Regions from separate parts of the Actimicrobium sp. GrIS 1.19 genome, predicted to be linked through region 1. Evidence: predicted binding sites of a transcription regulator. Region 1 holds the regulator's gene; the other holds the start of a gene.
The links. The regulator LexA, encoded in region 1, represses DNA repair genes until DNA is damaged. The targets are predictions, from matches to a motif close to ACTGTATNNNNATACAGT.

Region 1 (7,313 bases):
TCGTTGCGGGTCGGGTCGTAAATCACCGCCTGGGTAATCTGGCCGCGATGCTGCAGCGCGATCGAGACGCAGTATTGGGGAAAGCCGTGGATGAAATTGGTGGTGCCGTCGAGCGGATCGATGATCCAGACGTTTTCATTGTCGTCGTGCAGATTGGTCGAGGCGCCGGACTCTTCCGCCAGCACCGCATGGCCCGGATACGCGCCAATCAGGATCTCGATGATTGCCTGTTCGGCGGCCTGGTCGACTTCGGTGACGAAATCGTTGGGCATTTTTTCGACGTATTTGACGCGGTCGAGGTCGAACGAGGCGCGGTTGATGATCGCGGCGGCGCGACGCGCGGCCTTGATCGCCGTATTGAGCATGGGATGCATGGCGGTTCCGTTAAAATGGCGGCGACATCCACAACGTCGATGCCGCAGCCTGAATTGATTTAATGAGCGATGCGGCATCGTCGTCTTCAAAATCGAACACCGATTTTTTCTCCAACGTGCCGCGCAATGGCGCCATTTTAAATGAACCCTGCCCAAATCGACACGTCTGTTTTCAATCGCCTCCGTTTCGTACTGGTCGAGACCAGCCGCCCGGGCAATATCGGCGCCGCCGCGCGGGCCATGAAAACCATGGGATTTTCCGATCTGGTATTGGTCAATCCGCGCTTCGCCGACGCCGTATCGCAGGATGAGGCGGTGGCGTTTGCCAGTGGTGCGCAGGATGTGCTGGCCGGCGCGCGCATCGTGGGTTCGATCGAAGAGGCGCTGGCCGACTGCAATTACGCCGCTGCGGTAAGCGCACGATTGCGCGAATTTTCGCCGCCGGTGGTGATGCCGCGGGCGCTGGCCACTGAACTGGCGGCCAACACCGGGCTGCAGGCGGCGCTGGTGCTGGGCAACGAACGTTTTGGCTTGCCCAACGAGATTGTTGAAAAATGCAATGTGCTGATCAACATCCCGGCCAACCCGGGGTATTCGTCACTGAATTTGTCCCAGGCGGTGCAGGTGCTGGCCTATGAATGCAGGATGGCCGCGCTCGGCGAGACGAAGATCGCCTCCGTCATTGGTTTTCAGGGAGATGCTGCCGGCCTGGCCGACATCGAGGGCATGTACCAGCATCTGGAGCAGGCGCTGGTTGCGATTGATTTTCTGAATCCGGACAATCCGAAGAAGTTGATGCCGCGCTTGAAACGGCTGTTCGCCCGCACCGGGCTGGAAACCGAGGAGGTCAATATCCTGCGCGGCATCGCCAAGCAGATCCTCGCCACGCGCAAGTAAGAAGCGAATGGTCAGGAGGCGGCGTGCTAGCCCCAGGCGCGCAGCAAGCCGACCGCCAACCCTTCCAGCGCGAAATCCTCGCGGTCCGGGTCAATCCGAATGGTTTTGAAGTCGGTATTTTCCGGCATCAGTTCAATGAATGCGTCGGTTTTCCGGTAGCGCTTGACCGTGACATCGTCACCAAGCCTGGCCACCACGATCTGGCCGTTGCGCGCCACGTCGCTCTTTTTGACCGCGATCAGATCGCCATCGAGAATGCCGGCATCGCGCATCGACATCCCGCGCACCTTCAGCAGATAATCCGGCCTGGCGGAAAACAGCGCGGGATCGACGTTGTAGTTGGCTTCGACGTGCTCCAGCGCCAGGACCGGCGATCCGGCGGCAACCCTCCCGATCAGCGGCAGGCGCAATTGCATCAGCGCCACGTGCGGCAGCGTCATCTGCCGGCCGCCGGTGCGCTCGATGCCCATTTCCAGCAGGCGGATGCCGCGCGAGGTGCCGGGTGAGATTTCAATCGCGCCCTTGCGGGCCAGCGCCTGCAGATGTTCTTCCGCCGCATTGGCTGATCGAAAACCCAGTTCATTGGCGATCTCGGCACGGGTGGGCGGAAAACCGGTGTTCTCGATGGCGTCCTTGATCAGGTTGAGAATCTGTTCCTGGCGCGCAGTCAGTTTGATCATGGCGGAACCTGCTGGTTAAATAGACAGGCTGTAGTTTTATACAGTGTGCAGGCAAAAGCAAGCGAATTAACGACGAAGCGGCGGGGCGTTACCGGCTGATCGGCGCGCAGGCGGCCATATTCGTTGAGTTTTCCGCCATTCGCGGTTATAGTCTCGGGCTGTCCTCTTCCCACACTCGTCTTGACGCCGGGGTGGGCAATTTTTCAATACGTCCAGAAGGAGTCTGTATGCGTCATTATGAAATCGTTTTTATCGTCCATCCGGATCAGAGCGAGCAAGTGCCCGCCATGATCGAACGCTACAAAGGCGTTGTCACCGCCCGCGGTGGCAAGATTCACCGTGTCGAAGATTGGGGTCGTCGCCAGATGGCTTACCTGATCCAGAAACTCGCCAAAGCACACTATGTTTGCATGAACATCGAATGCGACAACGAGACCCTGGTTGAAATCGAGACCGGCTTCAAATTCAATGATGCGGTTCTGCGTCACCTGACCGTCAAACTGAAGAAGGCTGAAACCACACCTTCGCCAATGATGAAGGCAGTGCAGAAGGAAGATGCGGCCAAGAGCCATCGTTCCGAGGCGCCTGCTGCGTAATTGCAGGCCGGAGCAGTGAACCAGTTTCAGTGTGTTGCCAGCATCGCCGAGCGAGAAATCTTGCGCTATACACCGGCAGGCATCCCGATCGTGTCAGCGACATTGCTGCACACATCACAACAGACTGAAGCAGGCGTTGAAAGGTTGGTCGAGTTTGAAGTTTTTGCAATAGCAGCAGGCGAAATTTCAGGTCGGTTCAATCAGGCCCAATTGGGCGCAACGTTTCAGTTCACCGGTTTTCTGGCTCGCAAGAACCGCAATAGCAGAAGTCTCGTATTTCACATCATTGATTTCGAACCACCTTTAGATACAGGAGCCTCAAATGGCATTCGGTAAAAAATTCGACAAGAACAAGCTCAAGCTTAAAGAAAAACGCAAACAACAGAACCCATTGTTCAAGCGTAAAAAATTCTGCCGCTTCACCGCAGCAAACGTGGAACAGGTCGATTACAAAGACGTGGATACACTGAAGGATTTCGTTCAGGAAAACGGCAAGATCATGCCAGCACGCCTGACCGGTACCCGCGCTCACTATCAACGTCAAGTCGACACGGCAATCAAGCGCGCACGTTTCCTCGCGCTGCTGCCGTACACCGACCTGCACCACGCGTAATTGACCGCGATTTAATTAATCCAGTCAATTACCCAATTCGGAGAAAAACATGCAAATCATTTTGTTGGAAAAAGTCATTAATCTCGGCAATCTTGGCGAAGTCGTCAAAGTCAAGGACGGTTACGCACGTAACTTCCTGATCCCGCAGCGCATGGCACGTCGTGCCACCACCAGCGCTGTCGCGGAATTCGAAGTCAAACGCGCCGAGCTGGAAAAAGCTGCTGAAGCCAAGCTGGTCGCAGCACAAGCCCAGGGCGAAAAGCTCACCGGCATGACCGTGCAGATCTCGCAGAAGTCGGGCGTCGATGGCCGTTTGTTCGGCTCCGTCACCAATGCCGACATTTCGGAAGCGCTGACCAAGCAGGGTTTCGCCGTCGAAAAAGCACAGATCCGCATGCCGCAAGGCCCGCTGAAAACCACTGGTGATCACGCGATCGCCGTGGCGTTGCACACCGACGTCGTGGTTGAAGTCACCGTCGCAGTGTTGGGCGAGCACGCTTGAGTTGACAGCGTCGCGTTGTAATCGAAAGCCGGATTCGTCCGGCTTTTTTTACGCCTGTCGCATTGGCTCGGTTTCGCCCGGAGGAGGTCGCGATCATGGGCGAATATTCCCGAATGCATCCAGGATGCAACACGTCTCAAGGGTATAATTCGGCCAATGAATAATCGTGACCGCCCCGACTCCCGCTTCGATTCCCGCCCTGATTCGCGACCAGATGCGCAGCTCGATGCACTGCGCGTGCCGCCGCACTCGATCGAGGCCGAGCAGTCGGTGCTCGGCGGTCTGTTGCTCGACAATGCCGCATGGGATCGCATTGCCGACTTCGTCCACCAGGATGATTTTTACCGCTACGATCATCGGGTCATCTTCCAGCACATCGTCAAGCTGATCAACGTCTCGCGTCCGGCCGACGTCATTACCGTGTTCGAATCGCTGACCAGCACCGGCAAGGCCGAAGAAGTCGGTGGCCTGTCGTATCTGAATGCGCTGGCGCAGAACACGCCATCGGCCGCCAATATCCGGCGCTATGCCGAAATCGTGCGTGACCGCGGCGTGTTGCGCAAACTGATTACCGTGTCCGATGAAATCTCCGGCCAGGCCTTCAATCCGCAGGGCAAGGAAGTCAAGCAGATGCTGGACGAAGCCGAGTCGAAGATCTTCGCGATTGCGGAAGAGGGCGCGCGCGGCGCACAGGGCTTTCAGGAAATCCAGCCACTGCTCACGCAGGTCGTCGAGCGCATCGACGAGCTGTACAACCGCGACAACCAGAACGACATCACCGGCGTGCCGACCGGCTTCGCCGACCTCGACAAGATGACCTCCGGCCTGCAGCCCGGCGACCTGATCATCGTCGCCGGCCGGCCGTCAATGGGCAAGACCGCGTTCTCGATCAATATCGGCGAGAACGTCGCCATTGAAAGCGGGCTGCCGGTGGCGGTGTTTTCGATGGAGATGGGCGGCACCCAGCTGGCCATGCGGATGCTGGGTTCGGTCGGCCGGCTCGACCAGCATCGGCTGCGCACCGGCAAGCTGGCCGACGAGGATTGGCCGCGCCTGACCCATGCGATTCAGAAGATGAACGATGCGCAGTTGTACATCGATGAAACGCCAGCCCTGAATTCGATTGAGTTGCGCGCCCGTTCACGCCGCCTGTCGCGCCAGTGCGGCAAGCTCGGTCTGATCATCATCGATTACCTGCAACTGATGTCGGCCAATTCATCGGGCGAAAACCGCGCCACCGAAATTTCGGAAATCTCGCGTAGCCTGAAAGGCCTGGCCAAGGAACTGAATTGCCCGGTGATCGCACTGTCGCAGCTGAACCGCTCGCTGGAGCAGCGCCCCAACAAACGTCCGGTCATGTCCGACTTGCGTGAATCCGGCGCCATCGAGCAGGATGCCGACGTGATCCTGTTCATCTATCGCGATGAAGTCTACAACCCCGATTCGCCCGACAAGGGCACTGCCGAAATCATCATCGGCAAACAGCGTAACGGCCCGATTGGCAGCGTCCGACTGACCTTCATGGGGCAATACACCAAATTTGATAATTACACCGGCAATGCACCGTTGTATGGCGGCGACTAAGTATTTTTGTTGAAAGAGATGGATATGTTCGGACGGCTGATGCCAGCAAAAGGCAAATTCTTTACGTTGTTCAACGAGCACGCGGCACTGTGCGTCAAGGGCGCCGAGCAGATGGTCGCATTGATGACCAATTTTGATGATCTCGAGCTGCGCGTGCATGCCATCGAAATCATCGAAAAGGACGCCGACAAGGTCACCCACGAAGTCATCGAGCTGTTGCACCGGGCATTCATTACGCCGCTCAACCGCGATGCGATTCATCAGCTGATCACGCGAATGGATGACATTCTGGATTTGCTCGAAGACGCAGCGCAAACCATTTCAATGTACGACATCAAGGCCGCCAGCACCGAAGCCAAACGGCTTGCCGAGCTATGCCTGGGCTGTGCGCAACGCGTGCAGAAGGCGGTCGGCTTGTTGAGCGACATGGGCAACGCGCGCCAGATCCTCACACTGTGCAGTGAAATCGACCGCTTTGAATCCGACGCCGACCACGTGATGCGGGCGGCCATGTCGAAGCTGTTTCGCGAAGAGTCGGATGTGCGCACGCTGATCAAGTTGAAAGCGATTTACGAGTTGCTGGAGACGGTGACGGACCGGTGCGAAGACGTGGCCAAGATCATCGAGGGGATTATTGTTGAGAAGGCGCGGGCGGCGTGAGCTGACATTGGACGTGCAATTGCAGTACCAAAGCATTGGCGTCGGTATGGCTGAATCACGAGCTGAGCGCCGACTTGGCAGCCGAGCGGAATGACTCTAACGCTGTGCTTTGCGTTTGGTCATTGGGTTCCTTGTGGATGGCAGTCTCCTGCCAAATGACCGATTACACAAAATTATTTACACCCCCGTGCTATCTCGTTTTCGTGGCGCTTCGGACGACCCACTTTCACACTTTCACGTTTGATTGTCATGGCAAAGACATCCATCGCGGGCCGGATCAGAATTGCAATTCTTGTCGTTTGGTCCTGCGTCCTGGCTCTGTTTTTCATGTTTGAGATCGCCGAGGCAATTGGCAGTGGCACCATCATTATGAAATCCGCACGATCTCATTTCGCACGTACAGTGCTCCGAGCCGTCGATCCTGTCTGGTTCTTCTTCTTGATAGGAGTCGAAGGCCTTGGCGCATGCGTGTTCGCCATGGGGACGTTGTTGTTCAGCAGGGTGTTGCCCAGATCAAACAAAGATGAAGGTGCTGACGAAGCTGCCGACTTGCTGGCAAGGCTGGAACGCCGTGCTCCATCAGGTCTAGGCCTGCTTTGGGTCGGCCTCGCCATTACATTTACGTTCGCATTGTTCTATGTCGCCAAATAGCTTGCCACTCGAGCTGGACGCAGTGTGTACTTCTGCGCAAGCCCGCCTCTCAATAGGTTGCAAGTGACTGTTTCCGCTCGTATTTGTCTGAACGCAGCCGTCAAGGCTGGTATTTGTGCTGGCATCGTGTTTCCATTATTGATGGTCCCCGAGATGCTCACAAGACCGGGACCAATCCCTTGGCTGGAAATTATCGCTCCTCTAGTCTTTCTCGGAGTCTTCGCAGCCATCTTCGGATTTGCAGTGGGCCTTGTAATAGGGTTTCCTTGCTTGTTCCTGCTGGTTCGGCTGAATCTCGCCCGACCGATGCTCGCCGCACTCTTAGGCATGATCGATGGCGCGCTGGCCTATCAGCTCATTATTCCCGCAAGGAGCAGCACCGTATCTGATCTATGGGCTGGGGCACTTACTGGAATAGTTGTTGGCCTGCTTTCACTCAAGTTCCTGAAGTCACATACAGCTGCACCAATCGTTAATGCGTTCAAATCGTAGAATCCCCGGCACGGTCACCTGCATTGTATTTACGTCGCATCTTTTGCATCAAGAGCCAGGGGGCGTGCCAAGAGATGATGTATCGCACGTCTCTGCCCGCGATTCATCAGCTGATTACGCGGATGGACGGCATCCTAGATTTGCTCGAAGACGCGGTGCAAACTGTTTCAATGTACGACGTCAAGGCCGCCAGCACCGAAGCCAAACGGATTGCCGGGCACTGTCGATGAATGGGTCAGGCGTCGGTTTCGTTTGCCAATGCCT
Region 2 (7,313 bases), on a different contig from region 1:
GATGTTTCCTCGTCGGCCACGGCAACCTCACGCAACGGCAGTGTCGTGGTGGGCTACTCGGTGGGACAAACCGGTCATGCTCATGCCTTCCTTTGGACGCAACTATTGGGCATGACGGCTGCCGGCACCGTACCGGCAGGCATGACCAATACCACGCCGAGTGCGGTCTCCGGCGATGGACAGATCATTGTTGGTTGGGGTGTTGCACCGCAGGGAGATGTCGCGCTGATCTGGGATACGCTTCACGGCACTCGGTCATTGGAGGCAGCACTGCAGAGCGACTACGGTTTCAGTGCTTCCCTGCAAGGCTGGAAACTGCAACGCGCGACCGGACTGTCAAGCGATGGCAATACCGTCGTCGGCTATGGAATCAACCGCGCTGGCCAGACCGAGGGTTGGCGCATCAGATTCACTCCATCGATGAATAATTGACCGACATGCTGGCGCTGCGCATCACGATTTAAATTTACCCGGGTATTATTGACGCAGTAATTTAACCCGGGTATTATTGGCACATTCAATTCAAGCCAAATCCCACCGTGATGAATACCGCGACACCTTCCTACACCACCTTCGACGGCCACAAGCAAATTGCCTCTGGCAGCCTGGCGGTCAATGCACTGGCTGTGAAACACGCACTGGCATCGGGCGTAGCCAGTTCGCTGCTGACCTTCTGCGACCAGACTGGCCAGGTTGTCGATATCGACATTCGAGGAAGCGATGCCGAGATGTTGGCACGTCTGCCGCCAGAGATGCACCTGCTGCACGAAAACGCATCGGCACTGAGCGATTCCGGGGAATCTGCTGAGCCACGAGGCCGTGGCCGGCCAAAGCTTGGGGTTGTGGCGCGGGAAGTCACGCTGCTGCCGCGCCACTGGGACTGGTTGGCGACACAGCCAGGCGGCGCCTCGGTGACCCTGCGGAAACTGGTTGAGGAGGCACGCCGGGCCAACGTGGATCGAGACCGGCAACGCCAGAGCACTGAAAGTGCGTACCACTTCATGTCGACCATGGCTGGTGACATGGCTGGGTTCGAAGAGACCGCGCGCGCGCTGTTCACGAACGATGAGACAAAGTTCCACCAACTGACCGGCGCCTGGCCGACCGACGTGCGCGATTACGTCAGGCGCCTTGCCTGTCCAGTGCCGTTGGCAGACCTGCCAGCGCTTGCGCCGTGACATATTTGTGACGAAGAGGATTGACGATGACAAACAGAAAAACGCTGAAACGAGAGTATCTGGACACGAAGACCCGAGCCGGTGTCTATGCGATCCGGAACCAGATCACGGGCCGGGCGTTGGTTGCCGGAAGTGCGAACGCGCAGGGCACGCTCAACCGACATCACTTCGAACTGCAGTGTGGGCAGCATCGTAATGCGAAGCTGGCGCAGGATTGGGTCGAGCACGGTGAGGCCAGCTTTCTGTTCGAAGTACTCGACATGGTCAAGCCCAGCGAAGATCCCGCCTTCAATGCGGCACAGGAGCTGGACATGCTGGTCAGCCTGTGGCGCCAGGAAATACCATGCCATGGCGAACTCGGCTATGACGAACCGGGAAGGAATCCTCGATGAACACGCCGCTCGGCTTCTGCCTGGCGCTGCACCGTGCCCAGGCCAGCCTGCAACTCAAGCTTGACCACGAATTGGGCATACACCATGGCATCAGTTTCAATGACTTTGCATTGCTGAATCTGCTCGCGCAAGTGGATGATGGCCGGGTAAGCATGGCGGAACTGGTGCGGCCACTTGGTCAGCCGCAATCGTCTGTGCTGCGTCAGTTCATCTTGCTTGAGAAGATAGGGCTGGTGGTGCGCGAGGGGGCGAATGGAGATCGTCAGGCCGTGCTTCGCCCAGCCGGGCGCGCGCTGGTCAATGCCGCGCGCGAAACTGCCGATAGCATTTGCACCGAAGCCGTCGCGTCAATCGACGCTGCTGCGCTGGCGACGGCTTCCGCAGCGATGGCAAGACTGGCATGCACTCCAGCCTTGGCGACTGCGTGATGCGCTTTGACAATCGCGTCGATCACTCACCCCTTCCCATCCAGTTCCCTGCCAATGGGCGCAATCACATATACTGTTCATCCATACAGTATATTGCAGCGCCATGTCCCCTCACCTGCCCCCTTACGCCGAGCTGCATTGCCACTCGAACTACACGTTTCTGCACGGCGCGTCGCATCCCGACGAGTTGATCGAGCGCGCCTTCAACCTTGGCTACAGTGCGCTGGCGATCACCGACGAATGTTCGCTGGCGGGGGTGGTGCGGGCGCATGTGGAAGCCAGGAAGCAGGGCTTGCCGCTGATTATCGGCAGCCAGGTCACGCTCGATTGCGGCATGAAGCTGCTGCTGCTGGCGACCAACCGGCAGGGTTACGGCAACCTGTCGCAACTGATCACGAACGGCCGTCGCCGTGCCGGCAAGGGCTTCTACCAACTCAGCACGCGCGACTTCGAAAGCGCTGAACTGACCAATCTGCCGGACTGCCTGGCCATCCTGATTCCGCAACGCGCACATCCGCCCGAGCAGCAGTTGCAGCAGGCCGAGTGGGTGGCACGCCGGTTCGACGGCCGCAGCTGGATTGCGCTGGAACTGCTGCATCGGCTGGATGACGATCTGTGGCGCACCCGCCTGACGGTACTGTCGGGTCAAACCGGCTTGCCGCTGGTGGCCTGCGGCGATGTCTGCATGCATGTGCGTTCGCGCAAGCCGTTGCAGGACACGCTGACGGCGATCCGGCTGGGCAAGCCGATTGCCGAATGCGGCCTCGATCTGCAGCCGAATGCCGAACAGCATTTGCGCGCGCGGGTGCGGCTGGCGCAAATCTATCCGCGCGCGCTGCTCGATGAAACCCTGGTGGTGGCGCAGCGCTGCACGTTTTCGCTCGATGAATTGCGCTATGAATATCCGGAAGAAATCGCACCGGCCGGCGAATCGCTCGATGGCTATCTGCGGCGGCTGACCTTTGAAGGCGCATCGCGCCGCTTCCCCGGCGGCACGCCGCTGAAGGTGCAGCAACAGATCGAGCATGAGCTGGCACTGATCCACGACCTGGCTTACGAGCCCTACTTCCTGACGGTGTACGACATCGTGCGCTTTGCGCGCAGCCAGAACATCCTGTGCCAGGGGCGCGGTTCGGCGGCCAATTCGGCGGTCTGTTATTGCCTCGGGATTACCGAAGTCGATCCGGCCCGCATGTCGGTGCTGTTCGAACGCTTCATCTCGAAAGAACGCAACGAGCCACCCGATATCGATGTCGATTTCGAACATCAGCGACGCGAGGAAGTGATCCAGTACATCTACCAAAAATACGGTCGCCATCGGGCCGCGCTGACGGCGGTGCTGATTTCGTACCGGCCGCGCTCGGCGATGAAGGATGTCGGCCGCGCGCTGGGACTGGACTTCGATCAGGTCAACCGGCTGTCGCGATCGCATCAGTGGTGGGATGGCAAACAGGTGATTGCCGAGCGGCTGGTCGAATGCGGTTTTGATCCGGCCGCGCCGCTGGTACAGAAGCTGTTGCTGCTGGTGCAGACGCTGGTCGGCTTTCCGCGTCATTTGTCGCAGCACCCGGGCGGCTTCGTGATCGCGCGCGACAATCTGGCGCGGCTGGTGCCGATCGAAAATGCGGCCATGGCCGAACGCAGCGTGATCGAGTGGGACAAGAACGATCTCGATGCGCTCGGCATTCTGAAGATCGACATCCTGGCGCTGGGCATGCTGTCGGCGATCCGGCGTGCGCTCGATCTGGTCGGGGCGCGCCGCGGCGAAGTGTTCACGCTGCAGGATGTGCCATCCGAAGACCCGGCCACCTACGAGATGATTTGCGCGGCCGATACGGTCGGCGTGTTCCAGATCGAATCGCGGGCGCAGATGTCGATGCTGCCGCGCTTGCGGCCGGACCGGTTTTATCATCTGGTGATCGAGGTGGCGATCGTGCGGCCGGGGCCTATCCAGGGTGGCATGGTGCATCCGTATCTGCGCCGCCGCCAGGGGCTGGAACCGGTCACGTATGTCAACGCCGAGATGGAGGCCGCGCTGGAACGCACGCTGGGCGTACCGATTTTCCAGGAACAGGTGATGCAGATCGTGATGTTCGCGGCCGGTTTCAGCGCCGGCCAGGCCGATGACCTGCGCCGTTCGATGGCGGCCTGGAAGCGCAAGGGCGAAATCGAAAAATTCCGCGACCCGGTCATCAATGGCATGCTGGCGCGCGGCTATGATCCCGGCTTTGCACAGCAGATTTTCAGTCAGATCGAAGGCTTCGGCGAGTACGGCTTTCCGGAGTCGCATGCGGCCAGCTTCGCGCTGCTGGTGTATGTGTCGGCCTGGATCAAGCGGCATGAACCGGCAGCGTTTCTGGCCGCCCTGCTCAACTCGCAGCCAATGGGTTTTTACGGACCGTCGCAACTGGTGCAGGACGCCAAACGGCATGGCGTGATCGTGCAGCCGGTCGATGTGATGATCAGCGACGTCGATTGCACGCTGGAAGAAACCGGCGCCGCGCAGCCGGATGTGCGGCTCGGGCTGTGCCTGGTGCGCGGCTTGTCGGGCGCCGCCGCGCAGCGCGTCATCGAGGTGCGCGCGATCCGCCCGTTTGACAGCATCGACGATCTGGCGCGGCGCGCCGAACTGAATGAACCGGATCTGCAGGCGCTGGCGCAGGCCAATGCGCTGGTCGTGCTGGCCGGACATCGGCGTCAGGCCAAGTGGGAAGCGGCGGCGCTGCAACCGACCACGCCGTTGCTGCGGCAGGCGCCGATGCTGGAAGCACCGCTGGCCTTGCCGCCGGCTTCCGAAGGACATGAAATCGTGGCCGATTACCAGTCGCTGGGATTGACGCTGCAACGCCATCCGCTGGCCTTGTTGCGACCGCGGCTGAAAGCCATGCAGTTATCGACCGCGCTGGAAATGAAAGGCTTTGCCAATGGCAAACTGGTGCGCGCAACCGGGCTGGTCACCATGCGGCAACGGCCGCAAACCGCCAACGGCACGATGTTCGTGACGCTCGAAGACGAGACCGGCGTCATCAACGTGATCGTCTGGAAAGATGTGCAGGAACGCCACCGCCGCGACATCCTGCAGGCCAGCCTGCTGACGGTGTACGGCGTCTGGCAGGTCGCCGGCGAGGTGCGGCATCTGATCGCCAAACGGGTGGTCGATCATTCGGAATTGCTCGGCAGCCTGACGATTAACAGCCGGAATTTTCATTGATCCATCTCCAGCATCGTGCACCCATGCGCCAAACAAGCCACGCCCCTTGCGCCATCGCAGAAACAGTGAACAGGCATGGCCGACCATAACGGAACGACTGGGCGGCGTTGCGCATTCAGTCCCACTCTGGTCCCACTCCGCCGTTACGGTGCGCAACCATTCTGGAGAACTCTGATGAAACCAAGCCTGAACCACGCACTCCTTGCCAGCCTGCTGAGCACGGTCTGTTTCACTGCCGGGGCAACCGCGGTGGTACCGCAAACCACCACGTCTCCGGTCGATCTCGTCGATGGCGGATTTGGCGGCACCCTGCTCAATTTTGTCGCCACCCCGGTATCGACCCCGAGCTACAGCGGCACCGCGCGTTCGGCGGTGTATGACAACGGCAACGGGCTGGATTTCTACTACCAGTTCGTCAACAACCCCGGCTCGCAAAGCAGCATCGAACGCCTGACCGGTTTTAACTACGGCAACCTCGCCGTCGACGCCTTCCAGACCGCCAACAGTTTCGGCCCCTTCAGCACCGGCACGCAATCGTCGGACTCGGTCGATCGCGGCGCCTTCGGTGTCATCGGCTTTAACTTCCTGCCACTCGATGCCGCGCAGATTCTGGCCGGCTCGACCACCAACCTGCAGATCCTGCGCACCAACGCGCGCGCTTATACCAACGGTGCGTTCGGGATTCTCGATGGCTTCGCCGCCAATGGCGTGGGCTTTGCGCCCGATACCGGCAGCGTGCCGGCAGTGCCGGAACCGGAGCCGTGGGCGTTGATTGTGATCGGGATCGGGATGGTGGCGTATGCGGTGCGGCGCAAGAAAGGGGTGAGTGGATATGCGATGAGCTGACGGCGCGATTACGTTGGCAACGATGGGCCGGTCTCGCTGTGCGCCGGCGCGACCGGGCGCGCTGGTGCGAGCCTGAAAAGGGAAAAGCCGAAGGTGCGGATGACAGCGCGGACAGCGATCGGATCGAAAAGCCGGTGGCGGAACGACGATGTTGTGACCGCCGGCCACACGATCGACGCCAAATGGCTCGCCGCGATAAATCGCTCGTCAGGCCGGTGTGCGCTGAATCACGCTTTTTCCGCTAAGGGATTTAGAAATTACAAACGCACCTTTTTAGGTTGAATTGTTATATCCCACCAATTCAACTCTTCGGATCGTTCCAGTCGTTGCTCAAGTTCTGTTTTCTCAATACCGCATAGTTTGACACCCTTCTCGTAAATGGCGTCCACCAAGCATGCCATTGTGCGCATGCCTTTCCAGCAAAAATTGCCAGCTCGATGGATGACCGTATCCACCGTGCTGAGCAAGTAGCCGTTCCAGGATTTCTCCAGTCCCGCCCAGTAGCGCTCGATGGCGTTGTATTTGCTGTGATAGGGCGGGTAATAAACCAGTCGCACGCACAGCCCTGTCAAATCCGCGAACTCTGTCATGCGCAAGAGAAATTGGCTGCGCCGTCCGTTGCACTCTGGTCCATTGTCCAAGTTGATGACGAGCTGTTTAAGCACTGGCAGTTCTGGCTGCCTGTGCTGCCACCACAGGAATAAGCCGTCGGCCATGAAGTCGCTGGTTTTGTAGTTCGTGCCGAAAAATAGGAACGATTTTCCAGTCACTGGCTCCAGTATGCCGCCGGGTACTAATTTCTCCTTCATGCACATATCATGGTCCAGGGCTTTGACAGGCTCGACTCCACGCGAACGCCCACCCCTGGAGTAATCGCCAACATGCACCGTCGCCTTGGTATCCATGCTTAGCCTCAAGATGTGCTCATCTGCATCAGCCAATGTGTTCAGACGTCTGACGTTCTCGAAGATGGCATCGGTTTGGGCGGTTTTTTTTGCACCTTGGATTTGGCCACTGTACGCAGTCGGTAACCCTGGCGCCTCAAGAGGTTTGAGATAGTGCGCACGCTGGGCAGGGATGCTTCAGACCAGCCCTTTCGCACGAGTGCCTCGTGTACCGCCTTAGCCGTCATGTTGGTGTACAGCAAAGTGTTGCGCAAGCTTGATTCGGATTCGCTGTGCGGCTCCATGATGGTCTGTATCTCAGCGAACAGCTTGGGGTGCCTGTCCTCTGTTCTTGGCTTAGCTCTGGCCGTAAT

Region 2: the regulator LexA is predicted to act here: its motif matches at 2,071-2,088, upstream of RCH09_RS10545 (error-prone DNA polymerase).

What each region holds. Positions count from the first base shown of each region.
Region 1 is NZ_JAXCHT010000019.1:84,281-91,593, forward strand. It holds gene RCH09_RS13985 (inositol monophosphatase family protein) at 1-374, opposite strand, end outside; gene RCH09_RS13990 (hypothetical protein) at 385-510, opposite strand; gene RCH09_RS13995 (RNA methyltransferase) at 516-1,271, shown strand; gene lexA (transcriptional repressor LexA) at 1,298-1,951, opposite strand; gene rpsF (30S ribosomal protein S6) at 2,179-2,547, shown strand; gene priB (primosomal replication protein N) at 2,563-2,883, shown strand; gene rpsR (30S ribosomal protein S18) at 2,870-3,160, shown strand; gene rplI (50S ribosomal protein L9) at 3,210-3,662, shown strand; gene RCH09_RS14025 (replicative DNA helicase) at 3,819-5,246, shown strand; gene RCH09_RS14030 (DUF47 domain-containing protein) at 5,271-5,906, shown strand; gene RCH09_RS14035 (hypothetical protein) at 6,156-6,557, shown strand; gene RCH09_RS14040 (hypothetical protein) at 6,621-7,049, shown strand; partial or broken gene RCH09_RS14045 (DUF47 domain-containing protein) at 7,151-7,273, shown strand.
Region 2 is NZ_JAXCHT010000012.1:94,338-101,650, reverse strand. It holds gene RCH09_RS10565 (hypothetical protein) at 1-432, shown strand, start outside; gene RCH09_RS10560 (DUF2239 family protein) at 543-1,178, shown strand; gene RCH09_RS10555 (GIY-YIG nuclease family protein) at 1,205-1,570, shown strand; gene RCH09_RS10550 (MarR family winged helix-turn-helix transcriptional regulator) at 1,567-1,998, shown strand; gene RCH09_RS10545 (error-prone DNA polymerase) at 2,102-5,209, shown strand; gene RCH09_RS10540 (PEP-CTERM sorting domain-containing protein) at 5,384-6,055, shown strand; partial or broken gene RCH09_RS10535 (ISAzo13-like element transposase-related protein) at 6,313-7,244, opposite strand.